2 regions of the Shewanella sp. SG44-2 genome follow, and region 1 is predicted to be linked to the other one. Evidence: riboswitches for the same ligand, from Rfam matches in the RefSeq annotation. Region 1 holds a riboswitch; the other holds the start of a gene.
What was found. Region 1 has a riboswitch for thiamine pyrophosphate ahead of H5181_RS15695 (TonB-dependent receptor). Riboswitches for the same ligand answer to the same signal wherever they lie in the genome.

Region 1 (11,080 bases):
ACGTTATCGGAGCATATTAGCAAGTGATTAATGTAAAGTAATGTGTAAAATATTGTAAGTATTGTGTGACTTTTTGTGGTTCTTTGGCTGCCATCAGTAATGCCCACATGGCTGAAAACAACCAAAAACAGTTTATTGCGGCGGGTAATGCCGCTTTTGCCGCTGCCACATCGGTAAGACTAGCAGCCTGACAATATTGCATAATCACGTTATCGATTAATTGGTTCACTTGTATCGTTGATAACTGATGGCTGGCCACAACGCTGGCTAAATCGAACAACGGATGACTCGCCACAGCATATTCATAGTCAATACAAAACAGTTGATGAGGGGCTCTGCCGCTAAGCAGTAAATTGTGCGGAGTTAAATCTCGATGACAAAAAGTGGGCAGCAACACACAGGCTTCTAACTGCGATAACCAGTGCCGAACAAGCCCATTTAAGCGTAACAATTGCTGCCACGCATCATGCCATTGCGGATCAATTTGTGATTCAGTTAATGAATCCAATTGATATGCGTATTGTTGCCACTGCTCAGTCACTGTAATACTTTTATTAGGCACTGGCAGCGTACTGAGTTTACAGAATAAGGCGCTAAGCAAAGGAACTGCGTCGACAGCCGAAATGGATTGATTTGTAGATTGCCCAAGCGATAAGTGACTGCGCATTGAGGCAAATATCGACCAGTCTGTCTCTGGTTGATGAATAAACTCACTCAGATACACTTGCTTATCATCACTGACCCAAATCAATACTGGTGCAATGTTAGCCACTATTGCGGCTTGCCAACATTCAACTTCAAGCGATCTATCACACCAATTACTGTGGGGTTGATTCACTCTTAAAACCTTATCTCCATCTTCGCAAGATAACTTAATATTAACATTGCTAATCCCTGTGTTAAGAAAAGACACCTCGGAACACTGTGTAGCGAGCTGTTGAAACAATGTGGTAGGCATGGCTTTGCTGATTATATTAAGCACATCGATAGGTAGAGATAACAGCGGCTGGGACATCAAATATTTACTCTAATGAAATGGCATGGTGGTTGGCTATACACCAACCACCTCTTGATTTGTATTGTGTTGCGTGATTATATGATGGCGGTATTTCTTACGCCACATCATGTATCCGCCAACCGCCATCGCGACATATAAAACAAACAAACCCGATGTCAGCATTAAGCCTTTTTGGAAGTAAAGGTAAATAGACACAAAATCAATGACAACCCAATAGAGCCAATTCTCCAGCACTTTTTTCGCCACTAGATAGGTTGTAACGATAGCAAAACAAGTGGTTGCCGCATCGACATAAGGAAATGCTGCCGACGTGTAATGAGCCATTAAATATCCCACCAGTATAGACACTAATGATGTCGCGCCGATGAGCCAAGCATGAGTCCCAAATGACCAACTGGTAATATTAAGATGATTGGTTTCAATGTTGTGCTGAGTACCATTATGCGGTTCAGAATTGTGCAAATTACTTTGCTCAGAAGGTGGCACGTGCAACCATAGCCAATACCCATAAACCGCCATCCCCATATAATAAATATTAAGAACTGACTCCATCAATAACGATACATTCCAAAATAGTACAGTATAAATGGCGGTACTAATAAATGCTGCGGACCAACACCAAATGCTGGTCCGCATAGCAAGAATTAAGTAAGCAAGCGCTAGCATAACGGCAACAGCCTCCCAAAACGTCATTAATGACGCTTCACTAAAAGCTTGTTGTAGCGTTATAAGTAGATCGTTCATTGTGGTTATTCGCTATGAGCAAGGTCGAGCTCACCACCAATAAATTTACACACAAAAACTGCTTTACCCCACTTTTGGTGTGCAGCTTGCATTTCAACGGCTAACATCGACATCACATCTGTATATTCACCACAGACTTGGGTTGCCATCGCGTTTGTCACTCGTTGAATATTGTCATAACTATCCACTCTGCCGATAAACCATTGAATAGGATCAAGATAGTTCTCATTAAACGGATACATGCTGATCTCTGCAGTTAACTTCATTTTTTATTCCTTAATTAAAACCGCTACAACTGTGGTTGCAGCGGTTTTGTATCATTACATAAATTTAACTTCTAATGTCACACCCATTTGGCGCGGATCACCGTAACGAATATATTGCTTATCTGCCCAATCTTGATCTGGTTCGTTGCCAAAGTAAAAGCCTCGCACACCATATTGTTCATCAAACAAATTACGGCCCCATAAATATGCCGACCATGTTGGCGTTTCATAACCTAGGCGGGCGTTGTAAATGGTATAGGCTTCTGACTGCGATTCATTGCTGTCAGAATAATAAAACTGGCTTTTACCACTGGCATTAACGTTTGCAAACCAACCAGAATCAGCAACATAGGTCATACCGGCACTGTAAGTAAATTTAGGCGAATGCGCTAAATCGCGTCCAGATAAATCGATGGTAGATCCGTATTTGTCACTGTATTGATATTGACCATATTCAGTTTCTAACCAACCGAAACTACCATAAAATTCAATATTTTCTGTCAAATACCATTTTGCATCGAGTTCTGCGCCATAGTTACTTGAACTACCGGCATTTTCGGTAAATAGAATAAAACGCTGCGGGCTATCTGGGTCTTGTAAAGATGCGGCAACTTGTTGGTCTTGGCGATCCATATAAAACAGCGCCAAGGTAGAATCCACTTTTCCATCAAACCAGCTCGATTTTAGGCCAACTTCATAGTTATATAAAATCTCAGTGTCGAACTGTTTCTTGTCAGACAATTCAGCAGGCAATGTCATATTAAAACCGCCCGCCTTATAACCGCGGGCGACACGAGCATAAGCATTGTGACTAGCATTAATGGCTTTTGACAACGCAATATGGCCTCCCCACATATCTTCTGATGGGGCAAAGTTATCTTTATTGCTGTCGCTATAATCACTATCGCGACGCTCGAAACGTAACCCTGTCGACAATAAATAATCATCACCTAAATGGCTGTCTAGCTGACCAAATACGGCATAGTTTGTCGCTTCGTAATTTGACTGCAATACTTCATCTGGCCAGGTGTTGTATTCCGAGTATAAGTCGTTATCTTCTTTCAAATTCATCGCGTATACACCCAACAACCAGTCGGTACTGCCGGCGAGGATGCGTCCTGCATCTTTGGATGATAAACGGAACTCTTGGGTTAAGGTTTTACGATCGCCTTTTTTGTCCCAGGTGTAATCATAAACACACGGCTCAGTACCTGACACAGCTCCAGCATCGTCATAGACGCTACATGCTTTACTCGCCCAATAATCCGAATTGGCCCAATCACCATCATAAGCATAGTGATGATCAGTTTGCGCAAATGATGTTAATGATGTGAAGTCAAATGCTTGCATACCCGTGAAAATAAACTTAACTCCTACTCCTGTGGTTTTCTGTGCATCGATACCGGGTTGGTCAGTTAAGGTGTTACTTCGATTATTATCTAATGTCCATACATCGTAACCATTATCAAAATTGGCATGTAATAAGGTTAAATCAACTTGAAGATCGTCTGTAGCGTACCAACGGAACTTAGCTCTCGCCGTTAACTCATCGCGCTCATTAGTATCATCACGGTTAAGATAAAGGTTATCACGGTAGCCATTTTGATTGTGTTGTTCTAGTGATACACGGTAGAGCAATTTACCCGAATCATTGAGTGGACCCGAACTAAAGCCTGAAAGCGTGCGAAGGTTGTCGTCACCTAAACTGACTTTTGCGCCATGTTCAAATGATTCAGTAGGATCATTACTTTTTAAGTAAATTAATCCAGCTAACGCATTAGCTCCATATTGGGTGCCTTGTGGACCGCGCAATACTTCAACTTGCTGCATGTCGTACATACTCGACACCATGCCAAGGCCAGACAAATCGATATCATCAACGACAAAGCCAACAGATGAATTGGGTGCACCTTGATATTGTTCTTGTTCACCGACACCACGAATTTGGAAGTATTTAGGACGAGAACTGCCACCAGACCAGTTAAAGTTTGCAATAGAATTGAGCACATCTTCAAAATGTTGTGCCCCTTCGTCTTCTAATTGCTGGGCATCAATAACCGTCACGCTTGACGGCATTTTATCAAGGCTAATATTACTAAAGTCAGCATTAACAACAATCACTTCCATTTTTTCATATTCAGGAGTGACATTTTCAACATCGGCCGTTTTAGCCATAACAATAGGCGAGCTTAAGGCCGCCATTACCGCTAAGGCAATAGGTGTTTGGTGTAACCTAGTAGAATTTTTCGTGAACATAGGACCTCAAATAGTGATTTTGAGATCCGGCAAGAGTAGCGAATAAGAGGTGCACATAATAATAGTGTGGCCCATTCCTACGCCGGTATAAGCCGGATCAGGTTCTAAGGGTTCGTCATACAGACATCTCAGTTCAGGTTTTACTGAACACCCCTTGGCGGTCACGATTATAAACTAACTTCAACATGAATACACGAGCAGCTATACAATTTGATAACTCAACGATGTAATTGATTAACTTTATGTTAAATCTCAGTAATCATGTATCTTCAAACTTCATGTTGTGACGGTTAATTTGAAAAAGCTTCACGTACATAAATATCAAATCGAGTGGCTTGTGAATTAGGCGCGACTGCACCAACTTGTAATTGCTGTTTGCCATGTAATTTAACAGACTTCCAACTGCTTGCTTCATCCTCAACTGTAAATCCGCTGGCATCGTACCAAGTGAATTTATATTGCAGACGTAAGTCAGTGCTCGATTTACTTTGAATTAACGCCGATGCTTTGATTAAATCAGCAACCATGACCGATGAAATATCCACAACATTGACATCGCTGGCAAAAGAGCTGTTATCGACTCTAACTTGCCCACTTGAATCTATCGAAATACCTGCTGTGTTATGCGCACAGGCGCTAAGCAACAATGCTGATGCGAATACAAAGATTGACGTTATTTTCATGCTATTCCCTTATTTGCTATTAATGTAAAGCGTTGATTTAATCGAGCAAAAAATGTGCTCTAGCTGTGGCTATCAATTGTTTACGGTTGGTTTGCCAACAGTTCATACTGACGTTAGCCACGCGGCGGCCTTGGCGAGTAATTTTACATTCTGCGAATGTGTCTTGGTGTAAACCTGCGCGTAAATAATCAATTGAAAAATCAACGATTTTAGGCACTTTTTTGGCTTGCATAAATACCATTAGTTGCACAATTGCCGACATTTCCATAAACCCAGCAAGCACTCCGCCATGTATCGCAGGTAAAATCGGATTACCAATGTTGTCATCTTTAGCTGGCAGTCTAAATACCATTTCATCACCAAAACGGGCCACTGACATGCCAATAAATTGTGAGTAAGGTACTTTCTCAAGTAAGTAACTATAATCATTCAGTTCGATGGCTCGTTTAACCACATCTTGAACATCTAAAGCCTTTTGTGTCTCTAGTTGGGTTGGCTCACTCATGATGTCGCCCCCGGTAAATTACCCATTAACACTTGACGAAACTCCTCACCGACCATTTCTGGACTAATGCGCATAAAAGAACCCACCGCGTGAGCGATAGGTTCATCAATGCTGTCTTGATATGCTATCGCGCGGGTAAAGGCAACGCTTGACGATAAACGATAGCATTCAGCAAAGGCATAAACTGACTTATGAGGCTCGGCAGGTTTCATGTAATCGACGCGTAAATCCAATGTTGGAGACAACTCTAACGATTGATACTTTTTCAAAATGGCGCATACCACGGCGGTGCCACAAGCGGTATCGATCAAGGTTGTGATCACCCCACCGTGAATGACTCCGGTGTCTGGGTAACCAATAATATCTTGACTGTAAGGCAACTCAATTAACACGTGATGCTCGCTGGCTTCTTGCACAGTAAGCCCTAAACGACGACACTGAGCCAACTGGTTGACAAAGCGTGTAGCCACTTCAGTTAATGGAAAAAAATCACTGTTAATTTTCATTATCCACGACTCAACATTGGGCCTAATGGTTTACCCCCTAAAAGATGCATATGAATATGGTACACCTCTTGACCGCCATGTTTATTGCAATTCATTATTAAGCGATAACCGTCTTCTGCAATACCGGCTTCATCAGCAAGTTTGGCAGCTACTGTTATCATTCGTCCTAATGCTTTTTCATCAGACGCTTTAACATCATTTGCTGTCGCGATTAAATGATTAGGGATAATCAAAATATGCGTAGGAGCTTGCGGAGTAATATCCCGAAATGCGGTGACTAATTCATCTTGGTATAAAATATCCGCTGGAATTTCACGGCGGATAATTTTGCTAAATATGGTTTCTTCGGCCATTTGGATGCCCTCATTAGATAACTGCATTGATGCTATTGATAATACTATCAACTCTTTGAACTATCACTCCAGTAAAAACGCTTTTTATGGGTAATATTTTGCCTAAAATGGGATTCGTTTGCTTAAGTGAGTCAATTTTGGCAGCATTGGTTATTATAGCTCAATCGTTTTGATTGCGACTTGCCACTCATTCGGAGTTCTTTATGCATTATCATATTCATGCGGTCGACCCTAAAGCTCATTTATTTGAAGTTACCTTTACGCTAAAAAATGCCAATCCATCTCAGATTTTCTCTTTACCAGCATGGTTACCTGGCAGCTACATGATCCGTGATTTCGCCAAAAACATTATTGAAATTGATGCCAAAGAAAACCAACAAACATTGTCGGTGACTCAACTAGATAAACAAACATGGCAATTGAATAACCAAGGTAGTCACATTAGCTTGTGCTACCAAATTTATGCATGGGATTTGTCTGTTCGCACTGCACACCTTGACACTAACCATGGCTTTTTTAATGGCAGTAGTGTGTTTCTTGCGGCTAATGGTCTTGAGTATCAACCACATACCGTTACTATTGCCAAACCTGCACTTGCAGAATTAGCTCATTGGACGCTAGCCACCAGCATGACTAGAGCCTCTGGTGAACAATTTGGCTTTGGTGAGTTTAGCGCTGAAAACTACGATGACTTAATTGATCATCCCGTTGAAATGGGTGAACTGACCATCGAAACTTTTTTCGCTGCCGGTGTTCCACACGATATCGTACTCAGTGGTAAACACAGAGCCAACATGGTTCGATTGGCCAATGATTTAAAAGCGATTTGCGAATATCAAATCGATTTGTTTGGCACTCCAGCACCGTTTGAACGTTATGTGTTCATGACTACCGTTTTGGATAATGGTTTTGGCGGCTTAGAACATAAAGCATCTACTGCATTGATGTGTTCGCGTAATGACTTACCCTTGTCGCTAGATGCGCCTGTGGATAAAGGTTATCGCACTTATTTATCATTATGCAGCCATGAATATTTCCACTCATGGAACGTTAAACGGATTAAACCTGCTGAGTTTACGCCATTTGATTTATCACAAGAGTCTTATACTTCTCAATTGTGGGCGTACGAAGGTATCACGTCATATTACGATGATTTAATTACCTTTAAATCTCAGTGTATTGATGAGAAAGGTTACCTTACTTTACTCAGTCAAATTATGACTCGAGTATACCGAGGCGAAGGTCGCTTTAAACAAACCTTAAAGCAATCAAGTTTTAATGCTTGGACTAAGTTTTATAAGCAAGATGAAAATGCCGCTAATGCCATCGTCAGCTATTATACCAAAGGCGCATTATTTGCCTTGTATGTAGACTTAACAATCCGTATTGAAACCCAAGGAAAACATAGCCTTGATGATGTTATGCGTCAACTTTGGCAACAATATGGTTTAACGGGTGTTGGTACTGAATCATCAAGCCATCAACAGATTGTTGAAACGCTATTAAATCGTCCTTGTGACGATATCTTTACTTATCTCGATAACACAGACGATTTGCCGCTAAAAGAATTACTGGCTCAAGTGGGTGTAGACATGAGTTTACGGGCCAGTGAAGGTACAACTGATTTGGGTGGTGCTGAAGCCACTGGTTATAAAATTGGTTTTGGCGCGAAAACAAAAGCGGAATCATTAGGGTTAAAAATTCTAACGGTTAGCCAACACAGTCCTGCACATCAAGCGGGATTAAGTGCGGGTGATTTATTGATTGCGGCAGACAACTTGCAGGTAACGAGTCAATTTGAACAACAACTGCAAAGTCGAACCCTTGGCGAACAAATCACTTTACACTGGTTTAGGCGAGATGAATTGATGCAAGGAACATTAACGATTAGTGAAGCGGCTTTAGACACTATTTCGCTTAGCATCAACGATGCGACTAAAACACAATTATGGCTTGGTTAAGACTAAGAAACGATTATCAAGTTTGAAAATTGATTTACTGAGTGCCATCAATATTAATCGCAAATTTGAATTAAAAAAGGATATCAATTTGATATCCTTTTTTATAAGTCTTCTCTATTACTATACAAATGTACCAATATGACTAGCTCTGCTTAATCCGTTCTAATACTTGGTTTTCGGTATGTGCTTCTAACCAATATTTTTGTAGTGTTGAGTTTTTTACCCCAGATGCTGGGTCAAGTAAATTCCAAGCTCTTTTCCAAATACCATCAGCAATCATATGCACCACCGCACTTTCTATCGCCGCGGCAATACACAAACTCACAGGTTCATTTGAGGTATAACCCGCCTCTGACTCTAATAATTCTTGCGCATCAATAAATTTAAATACACCAGCAGTAATTTCTTTTGAAATAACGGCCTTAGTGGTTGTTACACTGCTTAATAATCGACCTGTACGGATATCAACCGCACGTAAGTTAACCGTTATGCTATCGACACGGTATTGACCCGATACGCCGATCCCCAAATAACGAGCGCCTGCGCCACCGGTTTTAATATTGGTGTCGTAAGCTACTATGCCACCTTCCATTAAAATTTGAGCACTGTTTAATTGTGGCAACTTACTGGCGTCACCATTGAGTCCTGCACGAACAATTTTTCGTTCTGTCAGTAAATTTTGCAACCCTTCACGCTCAACAGGCACAAACCAAGCAGAATCATTAAGCGCTTGAGCTAAGAAAGCGGTTCCAGACTGAGGTACTGCGGTTGAAAAGTTACTCGAAGGTATCGGCTTGTATTGGCCCGTTTGATCACGGAAATCATATACTGCAGCCACCATACTTCCTTGGGGAGATGGTAAACTCACTAAATCATAATAAGTATCGCCCTTTGGCATTAAACTCGTGGTTGCTTCAATACCGTCGAATTCACTTTTTATCGAAGAACATGCGCTCAAAGATAAAATAAATAAGCTAAGCAATAGTCTTTTCATGATTAGCCCCCTGTTGATGCGCCGACAATACCACCAACTTCGATGATGGTCGTCTCGCCGGTTAATAAATCAGTGATATGAACCAGTAAAGATCCATCTTCATTGACCACGTTTATTTCAAAGTCATCGGTTTTTAAATAACCTTCACCACCATTTGCCGCATCATTAAACAGTTGGCTCATTAAGCGCGATTGCAGCGAACTCGCTAAACGTTCAAGTGCAGTAGGAGCGACATAACCCGAACTAGACTGGTGATCATTTTGCGCGGACGCATTCGCCAACAAATAACTACCATTTAGGTAACTGCCCCCAAACGCAGGATTAACTGGGGTATATACCAGTTGAGTCGCGGCTAAGGGAAAACTAAATGATGTTATTGATAAGATTAGTAATAATTTTTTCATATGCATTCCCTGCTAAAATTCATCAGGAGCAAGATCGGGGTCTGAAAATGCCGCCCATTTTGCCTGTCGTTGATATTGCAACAAGGAAGCATTTACCCGCTTTGCTGCCATGTTAGCTTGTGCATCAATATTGCGCGATGCTGGGGATAAAAACGTCACAAAAACCGGCTTGCGATTATGCAACACTAAAATTTTACTACCACTTCTTGCTGTGGCTTGTTCTACAACAGTGAGCCCCGAGTGGTTGCTCATGCCATTGATATCACGATAAGCGCTAACAAATTCTCGATAAAAACGGTGGCCAAATCTTGTCATGGCTCTATTTAAGATTAACCCATCAATTAAATCAGCTTCACGCTTAGGTTTTGCATCACTGACACTCACAACAGGTTCAGTTGAATGCAATAAATTCTCTTGAGCTTTTGAGGCGGTGGATTCTGGGATTACGTCATCCGTGGTTGGCGCAATGTTAGCTTTAGTAAACTCAGGGACATTAACGTCAACATCTTTACGATCATCAGCGATAGCATCACTAAACAAAATTGCCTGACTCGCAATCAAGCAAATGAGTATCACTGACAGATTTTTCACACTCTCACCTCATGCATATGAGTTTGTGCCCAAGCAATGGCTTGACCACGACTCGACACACCAATTTTGCGAAACGCACGATATAGATGTGTTTTAATGGTGGATTCACTGACAAAGAGTTGATTAGCGATATCGAGATTAGTGCTACCAGACAATAAAGTTTGCAATACTTCACGTTCACGAATGGTCAGTTGCTCACTGTCATCGTCATGCTCATCGTTTAAGATTGAACGTTGCAAGCCTTGCGGCATAACACTTCGACCTTTGAGTATTTCATTCAAACCCTGGCTTATTTCCGCTAAACTAGCATCAGAATAAAACACACCTATTGTTGTTGAAGGGTGAATTAAAAATTTAGTATCAAGCTGCTTAGGAAAATTTAAAAACACAGTGTGAATCGCGCAATATTCGCGTTCAATGAGGCGTTGTAATTGATAAGTTTGCTGTAAATCAATAGTCGACAAATCAAATACTACAACTGAAATAGGCTCACTTGCTAACATTTTTGCCATTCCATTGGGCTGAGTTTTAGTCAATTTGATTAAAAATTCTTGTGGCCAGCGGCAATCAAGTAAATCGATCAATAACTGTGACCGAGAAACAATCATCCAATTTACGACTTTAAACATCATTTACACTCCATGTGAAGATGAACTAGATGCTCTTTAAACAGAATGTGCATCAATGTGAAACAAGATTAGCAAGGCTTTTATCATTTAACAATTAGTCAAAAGGGTGCATACACACCCTTTATTATACTTATGTACTACAAACCTTGAGTTATCGTCACAGTGTTACC
Region 2 (11,080 bases), on a different contig from region 1:
ACGGTAAAATGGGTAGACGGTATTGCTGCTGATATGATTTATATCGAAAAACCAATGCCAGGGCCTTGGCAGTTATTGGGGAGTGTGGTTGAAGGGTCGACAATAAAAAAAATATCTGCATTAGACATTGCTGTGCAACCGTTACCGCAACCACTTTATCAGGGTGAAAGGTTGAAAGTAACAGCAAGACTCTTGGGTGATAGTTTAACCATGAGAATGCCGGGTTTGGAGTATATGGTCGAATGGACTGCTCGTTTTACCAGTGAGCATCTTCCTACTGACGATAACTTTGCAACGGGCACCATTATTGTCGGTGCTTATAAAGACAATGGTGAATTGTTGGACGAAGCACCTGATGATGGCATCTTTACCGGAAGCCATAATTTACAACAACCTACCGGTCATTATGTACTCAACGTTACCGCCCGAAATAATATATTTGAACGTGAATATGTGATGCCGTTTGAGCTATCGCCACAACCAATTACCGTCAAAATGGTGCCCAATAGCGATCCATTAAAAGGCATATGGCAGATACAATTAACGGTTGATGAATCTGTGGTGAAATTGGCAGAAACGCATTTTGAGTTTGACTTAGTCGGCCCTGCAGGATTGTTGCTGCCTATCACCTTGCAAACCATGACCAGTGCAGATCAAATTTTATACTTACCTAAAGTGACTGAGTTTGGCAGTTATCGTGTTAAAGGCAGTGCGGTTTCTACGACGGTTGATGGCCGAGAAATTGTGCTCAATTTACCTGAAATGTTTTTTAATTTAGTAGAGCCCCCAGCTCCACCTCCATCAGTTGAAGAACTTGCTGAAAAAGCGGCCATTCAAGCAGAAATTGAAGAGAAAGTAGCTAAAGACGATGCAATGTTCTGGATTATTACCATTAATGGCGTACTCTTTTTTGTTGGTATTATCGGTTTGGTGATCTGGCGTAAAAGACAAACGCTGGCAAAGGCGATGGCTGCGGCAGAAGAAAGGTTAAAGCAAAACCCCGTTAATGAGGATAAACCTAAAGACAGTATTCTAGAAAGCGTCGACCTAGATGATATTGATTTAAGTATGCCTGATGACAAAAACTAACCCACTGAAGTGAGTGCTTTTTGTACTAAAACTTGATAATTGTACGTTTTTTAACTAAATGAGCAAAAACAATTAAAAAACTGTTGACGATTAATTATCACAACTTTATTATTCATCGCACTTGTGTGGAGCGGTAGTTCAGTTGGTTAGAATACCGGCCTGTCACGCCGGGGGTCGCGGGTTCGAGTCCCGTCCGCTCCGCCATTCAAGTGACTGTTTACACTTAATAAAACAGATAATATTTATACTATTGTTAGTTTTATTAAGTGTATACAAACCGTTTTGGAGCGGTAGTTCAGTTGGTTAGAATACCGGCCTGTCACGCCGGGGGTCGCGGGTTCGAGTCCCGTCCGCTCCGCCAAATAAGAAAAAAGCCTCTACAGTAATGTAGGGGCTTTTTTCTGTTCAAAAATTAACAGAATTGGTGATTCAGACTAGGATGCAATACCTACTAGATTATCAAATGTCAGCGCATTAATGTTATTCCATCGCAGTTCAATAGAAACCGGCCTGTCACGCCGGAGGTCGCGGGTTCACTGTTTCAATATCAGCGTCCGCTCCGCCAAATAAGATGAAAGCCTCTACAGCAATGTAGGGGCTTTTTTCTGTTCAAAAATTAACAGAATTGGTGATTCAGACTAGGATGCAATACCTACTAGATTATCAAATGTCAGCGCATTAATGTTATTCCATCGCAGTTCAATAGAATCCGGCCAATCACGCCGGAGGTCGCGGGTTCACAGTTTCAACATTAGCGTCCGCTTCGCCAAATAAGATGAAAGCCTCTACAGCAATGTAGGGGCTTTTTTCTGTTCAAAAATTAACAGAATTGGAGATTCAGACTAGGATGCAATACCTACTAGATTATCAAATGTAAGCGCATTAATGTTATTCCATCGCAGTTCAATGGAAACCGGTCTGTCACGCCGGAGGTCGCGGGTTCACTGTTTCAACATCAGCGTCCGCTCCGCCAAATAAGATGAAAGCCTCTACAGCAATGTTGAGGCTTTTTTCTGTCTTAACATCAGCAGAATTGCTGTTTTAGTTTAGCCAATAATATGATAATTATTACAGGGCATCGGCTTATTACTTATAGCTGATTAACTAGAACGCGTAACTTACATTCAATTCTAGTGAGCGGCCCGCACCGGCTATTTGTTGAAAACCGTTACTGATGTCAGTTTTATAATCAGCAATACTGACACCGCCTAGAGGCAGTTGATAATACTCATCCAGTAGATTTTTCACTGCAATTGTCATTGTGGCATCATGCCATTGAATACTACTGCTTAAATTAAGCAGTGAGTAACTGTCAGTTGTGTTTTCTAAACGCTGTTCATCCACGCGATCTTTATTTGCAACCCATTGCCAACTGATTCTATTTTGCCAATCCCCTAGCTGTTGTTGCAAAGCTAGCTCGGTTTGCAAAGGTTTTATTTGATACAGCGGCTGGTCGTTGTCATCTCTTTCGCCGCGTGTTGCGTTGATGTTAGCGTTAAAGAGCCATTTACCAGTGTCGTTGTCTGCTAGTTGATATTCAGCATCAATGCGTGCACCAAACAAGTTAGCGTTCACATTTGTAAACTGTAAAATATGACGACTATTGCTATCGATGCTGGTGCGATTAAAGCTGCTGACCAGATTGGCATCAATAAAATCGTTAATGCTGCTGTACCAAGCTGTTGCACTAAATGCTAAATCATCTTGTACTCGCTTGTAAGCCATACTCAATGTATGTGCAGTTTCTGCACTAAGATCTGGGTTGCCTATGTAGCCGTTTGCATCGCCATACCAGCCAATCATAGTCGTCGCCATGGTGCTTTGGCCCCAACTGTATCGCTCATATAAATTGGGTGCGCGGTTCTTTTGGGCTAAACCAAGCTCTATCACTTCAGTATCGCTGAGTTGATAGCGAGCAAGAAGGGTGGCATCGATGTTATTGTCATTGCGCTTTCGATAGAGGCCATTAAATTCATCTGCGGCCATGGTATTAACATTGGTCATGCCCATCATGCTCATGGTGTTATAAGGCTGAATCTCACCTGTGATGGTTGATACGTATTCATAACGAACACCTGCAGACAGCCACCAACGTGTATTAAGTGTTTGTTGCCACTCGCCATAAAGAGCTACACGTTGACGTTCGCCATCATTAATATTGACATAGTCATAGGGGCCCATCATGGCGGAACCTTCAATCGCAGGCCATGTATCATCAAGTTGATAAATATAATATTCTTGGCCAATTAATAAGGTGCTGTCTGAGCTCATTGGTAGCTGCCAATGCAGTTGGTAACTGTAATCTTTACCCTTAGTTTTCATTGGCATCATGCCGGTTTTTTCATCGGTAAAGAAGCCCATTTGATGCTCTACATTGTGCCAGTTTGCTTGGGCTGTGAATTCGCCTTCGTTTTCAAGTGTTCGTTGATAACGTACTAATGCGCCATAACTGTCATTATTCGTCATGTCCATATACTGGTTTGCAAAACCTTGAAAGGGGATATGTAGATGAGTCAGTTTGACAGCAACTTGTTGAATGTCATCTTGCCAAGCAGCGGTTAATGCATGATTTTGTGATTGGTATAAAGTGTCTAGTACTTTATCGCCATGGCCATCTGTATAGCTATTTGCATCTTCAAATGATCCTTGGTAACTAAAGCTTAATGTTTTACTTGCTACAGTGGCATTTACACCTGCGAGAATGGCGTCATTGGTGCTTCGATAACCGCTAGATATGTTACCACTTTGCCATGTCACAGTGTCGCTATCGCTAAATACAGGGGTTAAGCTAGTGACGTTAATTACGCCTGCAATGTTATCGCCACCGGCGCTCACCGGAGAGACTCCAGCAACCACTTGGGTCGAACTAATGTGATTTGCTGACACATAAGAAAGTGGCGGGTTCATCTGGTTTGCACATGATGAGGTAATATCACTGCCATCAATGAGCACCTTAATGCGATCGCCCATCATGCCATTTAAAATCGGTAATGCTGATACGCCACCTGCTTCAGAAAAGTCTACTCCTTGCTTTTCAAGTAAGCTTTGGGCTGAGCCGAGTAAGTCTTTGTTAGTCGTGTTTTGTCCATGTACTTCAACCCGCTCAATGCCTTCACTATTTTGCTTATCGTACTGCTCAGCCATTACTTGAGGTGTAATAGCAAACATTACAGCCAATGAAATTGATGAGTAAACCCATGGGTAATTTGTATTTAATTTAATGGTTTGGATTGCTTTATTTGCCAACGTCATCACCTTTATTGTTATTTTTATCAACCTTTGATGAATATATTTCAAAGGTGTTTGTCAGTTTTTTTAAATTATAACCTGCTAATAAATATGATGAATGCGACATAGTGTCGCACCTTGATAAATACCTGTCTTTGGTGATGGATGAACCATGGAGATATCAATGACACTGCATCAGTTTCTGACATGTGGATTGATGACTTTTGTATGAAATGATTATTTTAGTGCTTGTTATTTAGCGACAAGCTTGCTTATACTGCATGACATCTTGTCGGAGTGCCATTATGGCTGAGACCGTTTATTCGGGATCCGTTGAACCTGATCAGGCTAGAACCTGCGAAGGAAACAAGCGTAATAATCATGATTATTGGGAAGATAAATAACGTATTAACACGATTGTAATTGGACGTTTACCTCCGAGTTTTTTATCGGTTTATATATCCAGTTACGTTATTACTTTAGTATTTTTCTATGTGATTATTGACGTAAGCAATAGTATTTTTATTGTTTACTGCTGCTATCAACACCTCTCCAGACAAGCAACTCTACTCTTAATATTGAGGTTGCTAATGTCAAATCCAAACCGTCGTCAAACTCGAGCTAACGCTCAACAATTTATTGATACCCTTAAACCGTTACAACATCCTAATTCTGAAAAAGTCTATTTAGCGGGTAGTCGTGCTGATATCAACGTCGCAATGCGTCAGGTTAATCAAACTGAAACCGTGATTGGCGGCACCGATGCAAAACCCATTAAACAAGCCAATCCGCCGATCATGGTTTATGACTGCGCGGGTGCTTATTCTGATCCCCTTGCCGATATTAATGTGCGTGAAGGCTTACCTAAAATCCGTCAAGCATGGATTGATGAGCGCCAAGATACTGAGCAATTAACGGGTGCAAGTTCGGGTTTTACCCAACAACGACTGGCCGACGATGGACTCGATCATTTACGATTTGACGCCCTTGTCGCGCCTAAACGTGCCAAGAAGGGCAAATGCGTGACCCAAATGTATTATGCACGCCAAGGTATTATTACCCCTGAAATGGAATACATTGCTATTCGTGAAAACATGGCTCGTGCTGAAGTAACCGACACCGTGTTGACTCAAAAAGCGCCTGGAGAGGCTTTTGGCGCGCATATTGGGCAACTTATCACTCCTGAGTTTGTCCGCGATGAAGTCGCCCGAGGTCGAGCAATTATTCCGCTGAATATTAACCATCCTGAAACTGAACCTATGATTATTGGGCGTAATTTTTTGGTGAAGGTGAATGCCAATATTGGTAATTCGGCGGTGACATCTTCGATTGAAGAAGAAGTTGAAAAACTGGTGTGGTCTACCCGTTGGGGCGCCGATACGGTCATGGATTTGTCGACTGGACGTTATATTCATGAAACGCGTGAGTGGCTTATCCGTAATTCGCCTGTGCCGATTGGTACCGTGCCTATTTATCAAGCATTAGAAAAGGTTAATGGCGTTGCCGAAGACCTCAGTTGGGCGGTATTTAGAGATACATTGATTGAACAAGCCGAGCAGGGCGTAGACTATTTTACGATTCATGCAGGGGTGTTATTGCGTTATGTCCCCATGACCGCAAAACGCCTTACCGGTATTGTGTCGCGTGGCGGTTCAATTATGGCTAAGTGGTGTTTAAGTCATCATCAAGAAAGTTTCTTATATGAACATTTTCGTGATATTTGCCAAATTTGCGCCCAATACGATGTGTCGTTGTCTTTAGGGGATGGTATGCGCCCAGGTTCAATTGCTGACGCCAATGATGAAGCGCAATTTGCGGAATTAGAAACCTTAGGTGAATTGGTCAAAATTGCATGGGAATACGATGTACAGACCATCATCGAAGGCCCTGGCCATGTGCCAATGCAATTGATTAAAGTCAATATGGAAAAGCAATTGGCCCTTTGTGATGAAGCGCCATTTTATACCTTAGGCCCACAAACAACCGATATAGCGCCTGGATATGATCACTTCACTTCAGGTATCGGTGCAGCCATGATGGCTTGGTACGGCGTGGCGATGTTGTGTTACGTCACCCCTAAAGAACACTTAGGTTTGCCTAACAAAGAAGATGTAAAACAAGGCTTAATTGCCTACAAGATTGCAGCTCATGCTGCTGATGTCGCTAAAGGTCATCCAGGTGCACAAGTACGTGATAATGCATTATCAAAAGCCCGCTTTGAATTCCGTTGGGAAGATCAATATAACCTAGGTCTTGATCCTGATACGGCTCGTGCTTACCACGACGAATCGTTACCACAAGAATCAGCCAAAGTGGCTCATTTTTGTTCAATGTGTGGGCCTAAATTTTGTTCGATGAAAATAACCCATGAAGTGCGTGAATATGCCGCGAATCTTGAACAAGCTGAAGCACTTAAGATTGAAGTATCTTCCGTTAGTGCTTATCAAGCTCTAGATACGGCTCAAGCCATAAATCCGGCGGAAGCGATGGCACAAAAGTCGGCAGAGTTCAAAGCGTCGGGCTCGGCGCTTTATCATGACGTCAAATCTGTCGTACAAGTTGATACTGACTTAACGGTTGAGGTTGAATAATCGCCATGAATTCATCGACATTTGTCAGTGAATCCATAACTCAAACCCCACCCATTGTCTGGACCATAGCGGGTTCAGACAGTGGTGGTGGGGCGGGGATTCAAGCTGATTTATTAACTATGCAAGACTTGTCGTGTCACGGGTGTAGCGTGATAACCACATTAACCGCACAAAACTCAGTCAGTGTGAGCTTTGTTGAAACCGTTTCTGAATCCATGTTGTTGGCTCAGTTCAGTAGCTTACTCGCGGATTTGCCGCCAGTGGCGATTAAAATTGGCCTGCTTACATCCCAAGCACAGGTCGACATATTGGCTGACTGTTTGACTCAGATGCGCGCTACTCAGAAGATAGTACCTTTTGTGGTGCTTGATCCTGTCATGGTCGCCAGTAGTGGTGCGCACTTTAATCCTATCGATCTCGATTTTAGCCCTCTCATTGGCTTAATTGATTTACTAACGCCTAATCAGCACGAATTGAAACGTTTATGTTCTCAGTCTGCATTGGCGCAAGATCGTGCTGATGTCGGCAACAATGGTTCTCAGCAACAGCAAATGATCCACGATACCAAATTGTTATCCGATACATTTAAATGTCATGTGCTCGCTAAAGGCGGTGATGCTCAGTGGCAGCAACAGCAGGCGATAGATGTATATGTGAGTAAAAGCGTTAAAGGCGCCAGCCTTGCACACAGTAATGCGGTGTTTATGTTAAGTAGCCCGCGAATAGCAACCACCAATAATCATGGCAGTGGATGCACATTATCATCTGCAATAGCGTGTTTTATTGCCCATGAGTTCGTGATCCATGATGCTATTGTGCTGGCAAAAGCCTACGTCAATAAGGGACTCACTTTAGGCGTAAGGCTTGGTCAAGGACCTGGTGTATTAGCCCGTACTGGTTGGCCTGATGATTTAGGAATGATGCCATCGATCAAGTTAGTCTCTTCTGACTATCGCACTCAAGATAGGTTGAAGCAAACTCCGCTGAATGGTTTTAAAGCGTTGCATCAATCCTTGGGGGTTTATCCTGTTTTAGATGATCTTGGAATATTAAAAATTGTCTTAAAAGCGGGCTGCAAGACGGTCCAATATCGTGCCAAATTAGCGACTAATACCGATAATCGGCAACGATTAACACTCGAAGCGAATATCATTGAGGCCATCAAACTAGGCCGCGAATATCATGCGCAGTTGTTTATTAATGATCATTGGCAACTGGCGATTAAGCACGGTGCTTTTGGGGTTCATTTAGGCCAAGAGGATATGGCCACTGCAGATTTAAGCGCGATAGCTGCTGCTGGAATGGCGTTAGGGTTATCGAGTCACAGTTATTTTGAAGCCTTATTAGCCCACCAATGTTCGCCTTCATATATTGCGCTTGGGCATATTTTTGCTACCACGACCAAGCAAATGCCTTCCGCGCCTCAAGGGCTCAGCAAACTTAAACGTTATGCCAGTTTATTTGCGCGCCATTATCCTACTGTTGCAATTGGCGGGATAGATCTCAATAACCTTGAGTTGATTGCGGATACCGGTGTTGGTGATGCTGCTGTTGTTAGAGCGGTAGCTATGGCTGACGATCCTGCGAAAGCGTATCGAGCCTTACATCATAAATGGTTGCAGCTTACGCGACCTTTGGCAAAAGCCTGTTCACCTCAGGAGGGCGTATGAATTCTCTATCTGGTCAGGATTACATTCAGTATTCACGCACCATGCTACTGAGTAATATTGGAGAAGCAGGGCAGCTTGCCATTATGAATAGCCCTGTAGTGATCATCGGTGTAGGAGGCTTAGGAAATGTAGTAGCGCATTATTTAGCTGCTGCGGGTGTTCAGCAAATACTGTTAATTGATCATGATGTGGTGGAATTATCCAACTTACCAAGACAACTCCTGTTCAGGGCATCTGATATTGGCCAAGCAAAAGTCAACATTGCAAAAAGTGCATTGAGCGATGCTTACCCTCAAATCAATATCGACGTGTTAGCACAACGAGTTACATCAGCGCATTTTAATCAGCTTGTTAAACGATTTACGGTAAAACCTGTGGTGTTTGATTGCACTGATAATGTCAGGGCGAGGCAATTGATAAACCAACTGTGTGTACAGCATCAGTTAACCTTGGTTAGTGGTGCTATCAGTGCATATCAGGGGCAATTATTTTGTATTGATTTTTCCAGCCCACATTCACACAGCGGTTGCTATTGTTGTTTATATCCACTTGATACACCCATTATGCAAAATTGTACTCAAGCTGGCGTGTTTGGGCCCGCCGTGGGCATTATAGCCAGTATGCAAGCGCTGGTGGGCCTGCAGCACATCTGCAATACCTTTACGCAATACGGTGTTTTACATCGATTTAATGCTCAGGATTTACGCTGGCAGTATGCAAACATGAGTCAAGACCCACAATGTGAAGTATGTCATCAATATCCATTAACTGATCATCAGGAGCGGTCTAATGACACAAACTGATCCCCTCGAGCTAATAACCCTGCACCTTAATGGTGTCGAGCAACATGTTCGGGCCAATTTGAATTTGGCTGAACTACTGATACTCAGCGATTTACCCACTCAAGGAGTGGCCATTGTGGTCAACGATACTGTTGTGCCTCGAAGTCGTTGGATGCATGCAATGTGTCAAGCCGATGACAATATAACCGTCTTTTCTGCCGTTGCTGGAGGTTAATAATGTTAACGATAGCCGATCATCAATTTTCGTCTCGGTTACTCACCGGAACAGGAAAATTTTCAAATCACAATACAATGTTACAAGCGATAGCAAGTTCTGGTTCGCAGTTAGTCACCTTAGCGATGAAGCGGATTGATTTGACTCGCGGCCATGACAATTTACTCGGTCCTTTGCAAAGTATGGGGGTTAAATTATTACCTAATACCGCTGGTGCGCGTAATGCCAAAGAAGCTATTTTTGCCGCTGAACTCGCTTATGAAATGCTGGGCACTAAATGGATTAAACTTGAAATTCATCCCGATCCTAAATACCTCATGCCCGATCCTATTGAAACATTAATAGCGGCTCAACACTTATGCGAAAAAGGCTATATTGTCATGCCTTATGTGCATGCTGATCCAGTCTTGTGCATGCGCTTAGAAGAAGTCGGTTGCGCTGCGGTGATGCCACTCGGCAGTCCAATAGGCAGTAATCAAGGGTTAGCAACGGAAACATTCTTAAGCATTATTATTGAACAGGCTAATATCCCGGTAATAGTGGATGCCGGCATTGGTGCACCCTCACAAGCTTGCAGAGCTATGGAAATGGGCGCAGCTGCAGTATTGGTGAATACCGCGATTGCAAGTAGTGCCAATCCTCAGCAAATGGCTACATGTTTTGCTGATGCGGTTGCCACTGGAAGACAAGCTTATCTTGCTGGATTAGGGGTCGTGAACAATCATGCTCACGCGACCAGTCCTTTGACCGGATTCTTGTCAGAACCAACAATCAATTCACTTGCAAAGTCTGTGAATAGTAAGGGGGGCTAGCATGACGTATTCAAGCGTATTTTCGCAATTAGCCCCCGAAGCATTATCGATGAAGTTGTATTCAACAACTGCCAAAGATGTTGAGCTGGCTTTGCAAAATCCAAGCGGTAATCTTGATAGCTTGTTGGCATTATTATCTCCTGCCGCAATGCCATACATTGAACCGATGGCCCAACAAGCAGCTCAGCTGACTCGGCAGCGATTTGGTGCCAATATCGGTCTTTTCTTACCATTATATTTATCAAACTTATGTGCCAACGAGTGCGATTATTGCGGCTTTAGTATGAGTAACAAGGTCAAGCGTAAAACCCTTAATAGTGATGAACTAGCAGCTGAAATGGCGATCATTAAACAACGTGGTTTTGATTCGATATTATTGGTGTCTGGCGAACACGAAACTAAAGTTGGAATGGAGTATTTTGAGTCGGTGCTACCGTTAGTTAGCAGGGCTTTTAATTACGTGGCAATGGAAGTTCAACCATTGGAGACGGATCAGTATCAGCGTCTTGGCAAACTAGGTGTTGATGCCGTTATGGTATACCAAGAAACCTATCGTGCTCATACTTATGTTCAGCATCATACTCGCGGTAAAAAACAAGATTTTATCTATCGCTTAGATACCCCTGATCGAGTGGCAAAAGCGGGTATCGATAAAATTGGCCTCGGGGTATTA

Region 2: it holds a riboswitch for thiamine pyrophosphate, as region 1 does, so the genes downstream of both, thiC (phosphomethylpyrimidine synthase ThiC) here and H5181_RS15695 (TonB-dependent receptor) in region 1, are expected to answer to the same signal.

What each region holds. Positions count from the first base shown of each region.
Region 1 is NZ_JACJEU010000024.1:29,902-40,981, reverse strand. It holds gene H5181_RS15710 (phosphotransferase) at 17-958, opposite strand; gene pnuC (nicotinamide riboside transporter PnuC) at 1,052-1,762, opposite strand; gene H5181_RS15700 (YkoF family thiamine/hydroxymethylpyrimidine-binding protein) at 1,768-2,028, opposite strand; gene H5181_RS15695 (TonB-dependent receptor) at 2,083-4,284, opposite strand; TPP riboswitch at 4,342-4,449, opposite strand; gene H5181_RS15690 (YcfL family protein) at 4,575-4,967, opposite strand; gene H5181_RS15685 (PaaI family thioesterase) at 5,005-5,472, opposite strand; gene H5181_RS15680 (PaaI family thioesterase) at 5,469-5,978, opposite strand; gene hinT (purine nucleoside phosphoramidase) at 5,978-6,331, opposite strand; gene H5181_RS15670 (M61 family metallopeptidase) at 6,535-8,292, shown strand; gene H5181_RS15665 (CsgG/HfaB family protein) at 8,435-9,286, opposite strand; gene H5181_RS15660 (curli assembly protein CsgF) at 9,289-9,690, opposite strand; gene H5181_RS20805 (curli production assembly/transport protein CsgE) at 9,703-10,281, opposite strand; gene H5181_RS15650 (response regulator transcription factor) at 10,278-10,910, opposite strand; gene H5181_RS15645 (curlin) at 11,048-11,080, opposite strand, start outside.
Region 2 is NZ_JACJEU010000001.1:209,144-220,223, reverse strand. It holds gene H5181_RS00880 (TIGR03503 family protein) at 1-1,089, shown strand, start outside; tRNA gene H5181_RS00875 (tRNA-Asp) at 1,217-1,293, shown strand; tRNA gene H5181_RS00870 (tRNA-Asp) at 1,374-1,450, shown strand; gene H5181_RS00865 (TonB-dependent siderophore receptor) at 2,194-4,341, opposite strand; TPP riboswitch at 4,601-4,700, shown strand; gene thiC (phosphomethylpyrimidine synthase ThiC) at 4,908-6,908, shown strand; gene thiE (thiamine phosphate synthase) at 6,914-8,578, shown strand; gene H5181_RS00850 (HesA/MoeB/ThiF family protein) at 8,575-9,381, shown strand; gene thiS (sulfur carrier protein ThiS) at 9,368-9,595, shown strand; gene H5181_RS00840 (thiazole synthase) at 9,598-10,407, shown strand; gene thiH (2-iminoacetate synthase ThiH) at 10,409-11,080, shown strand, end outside.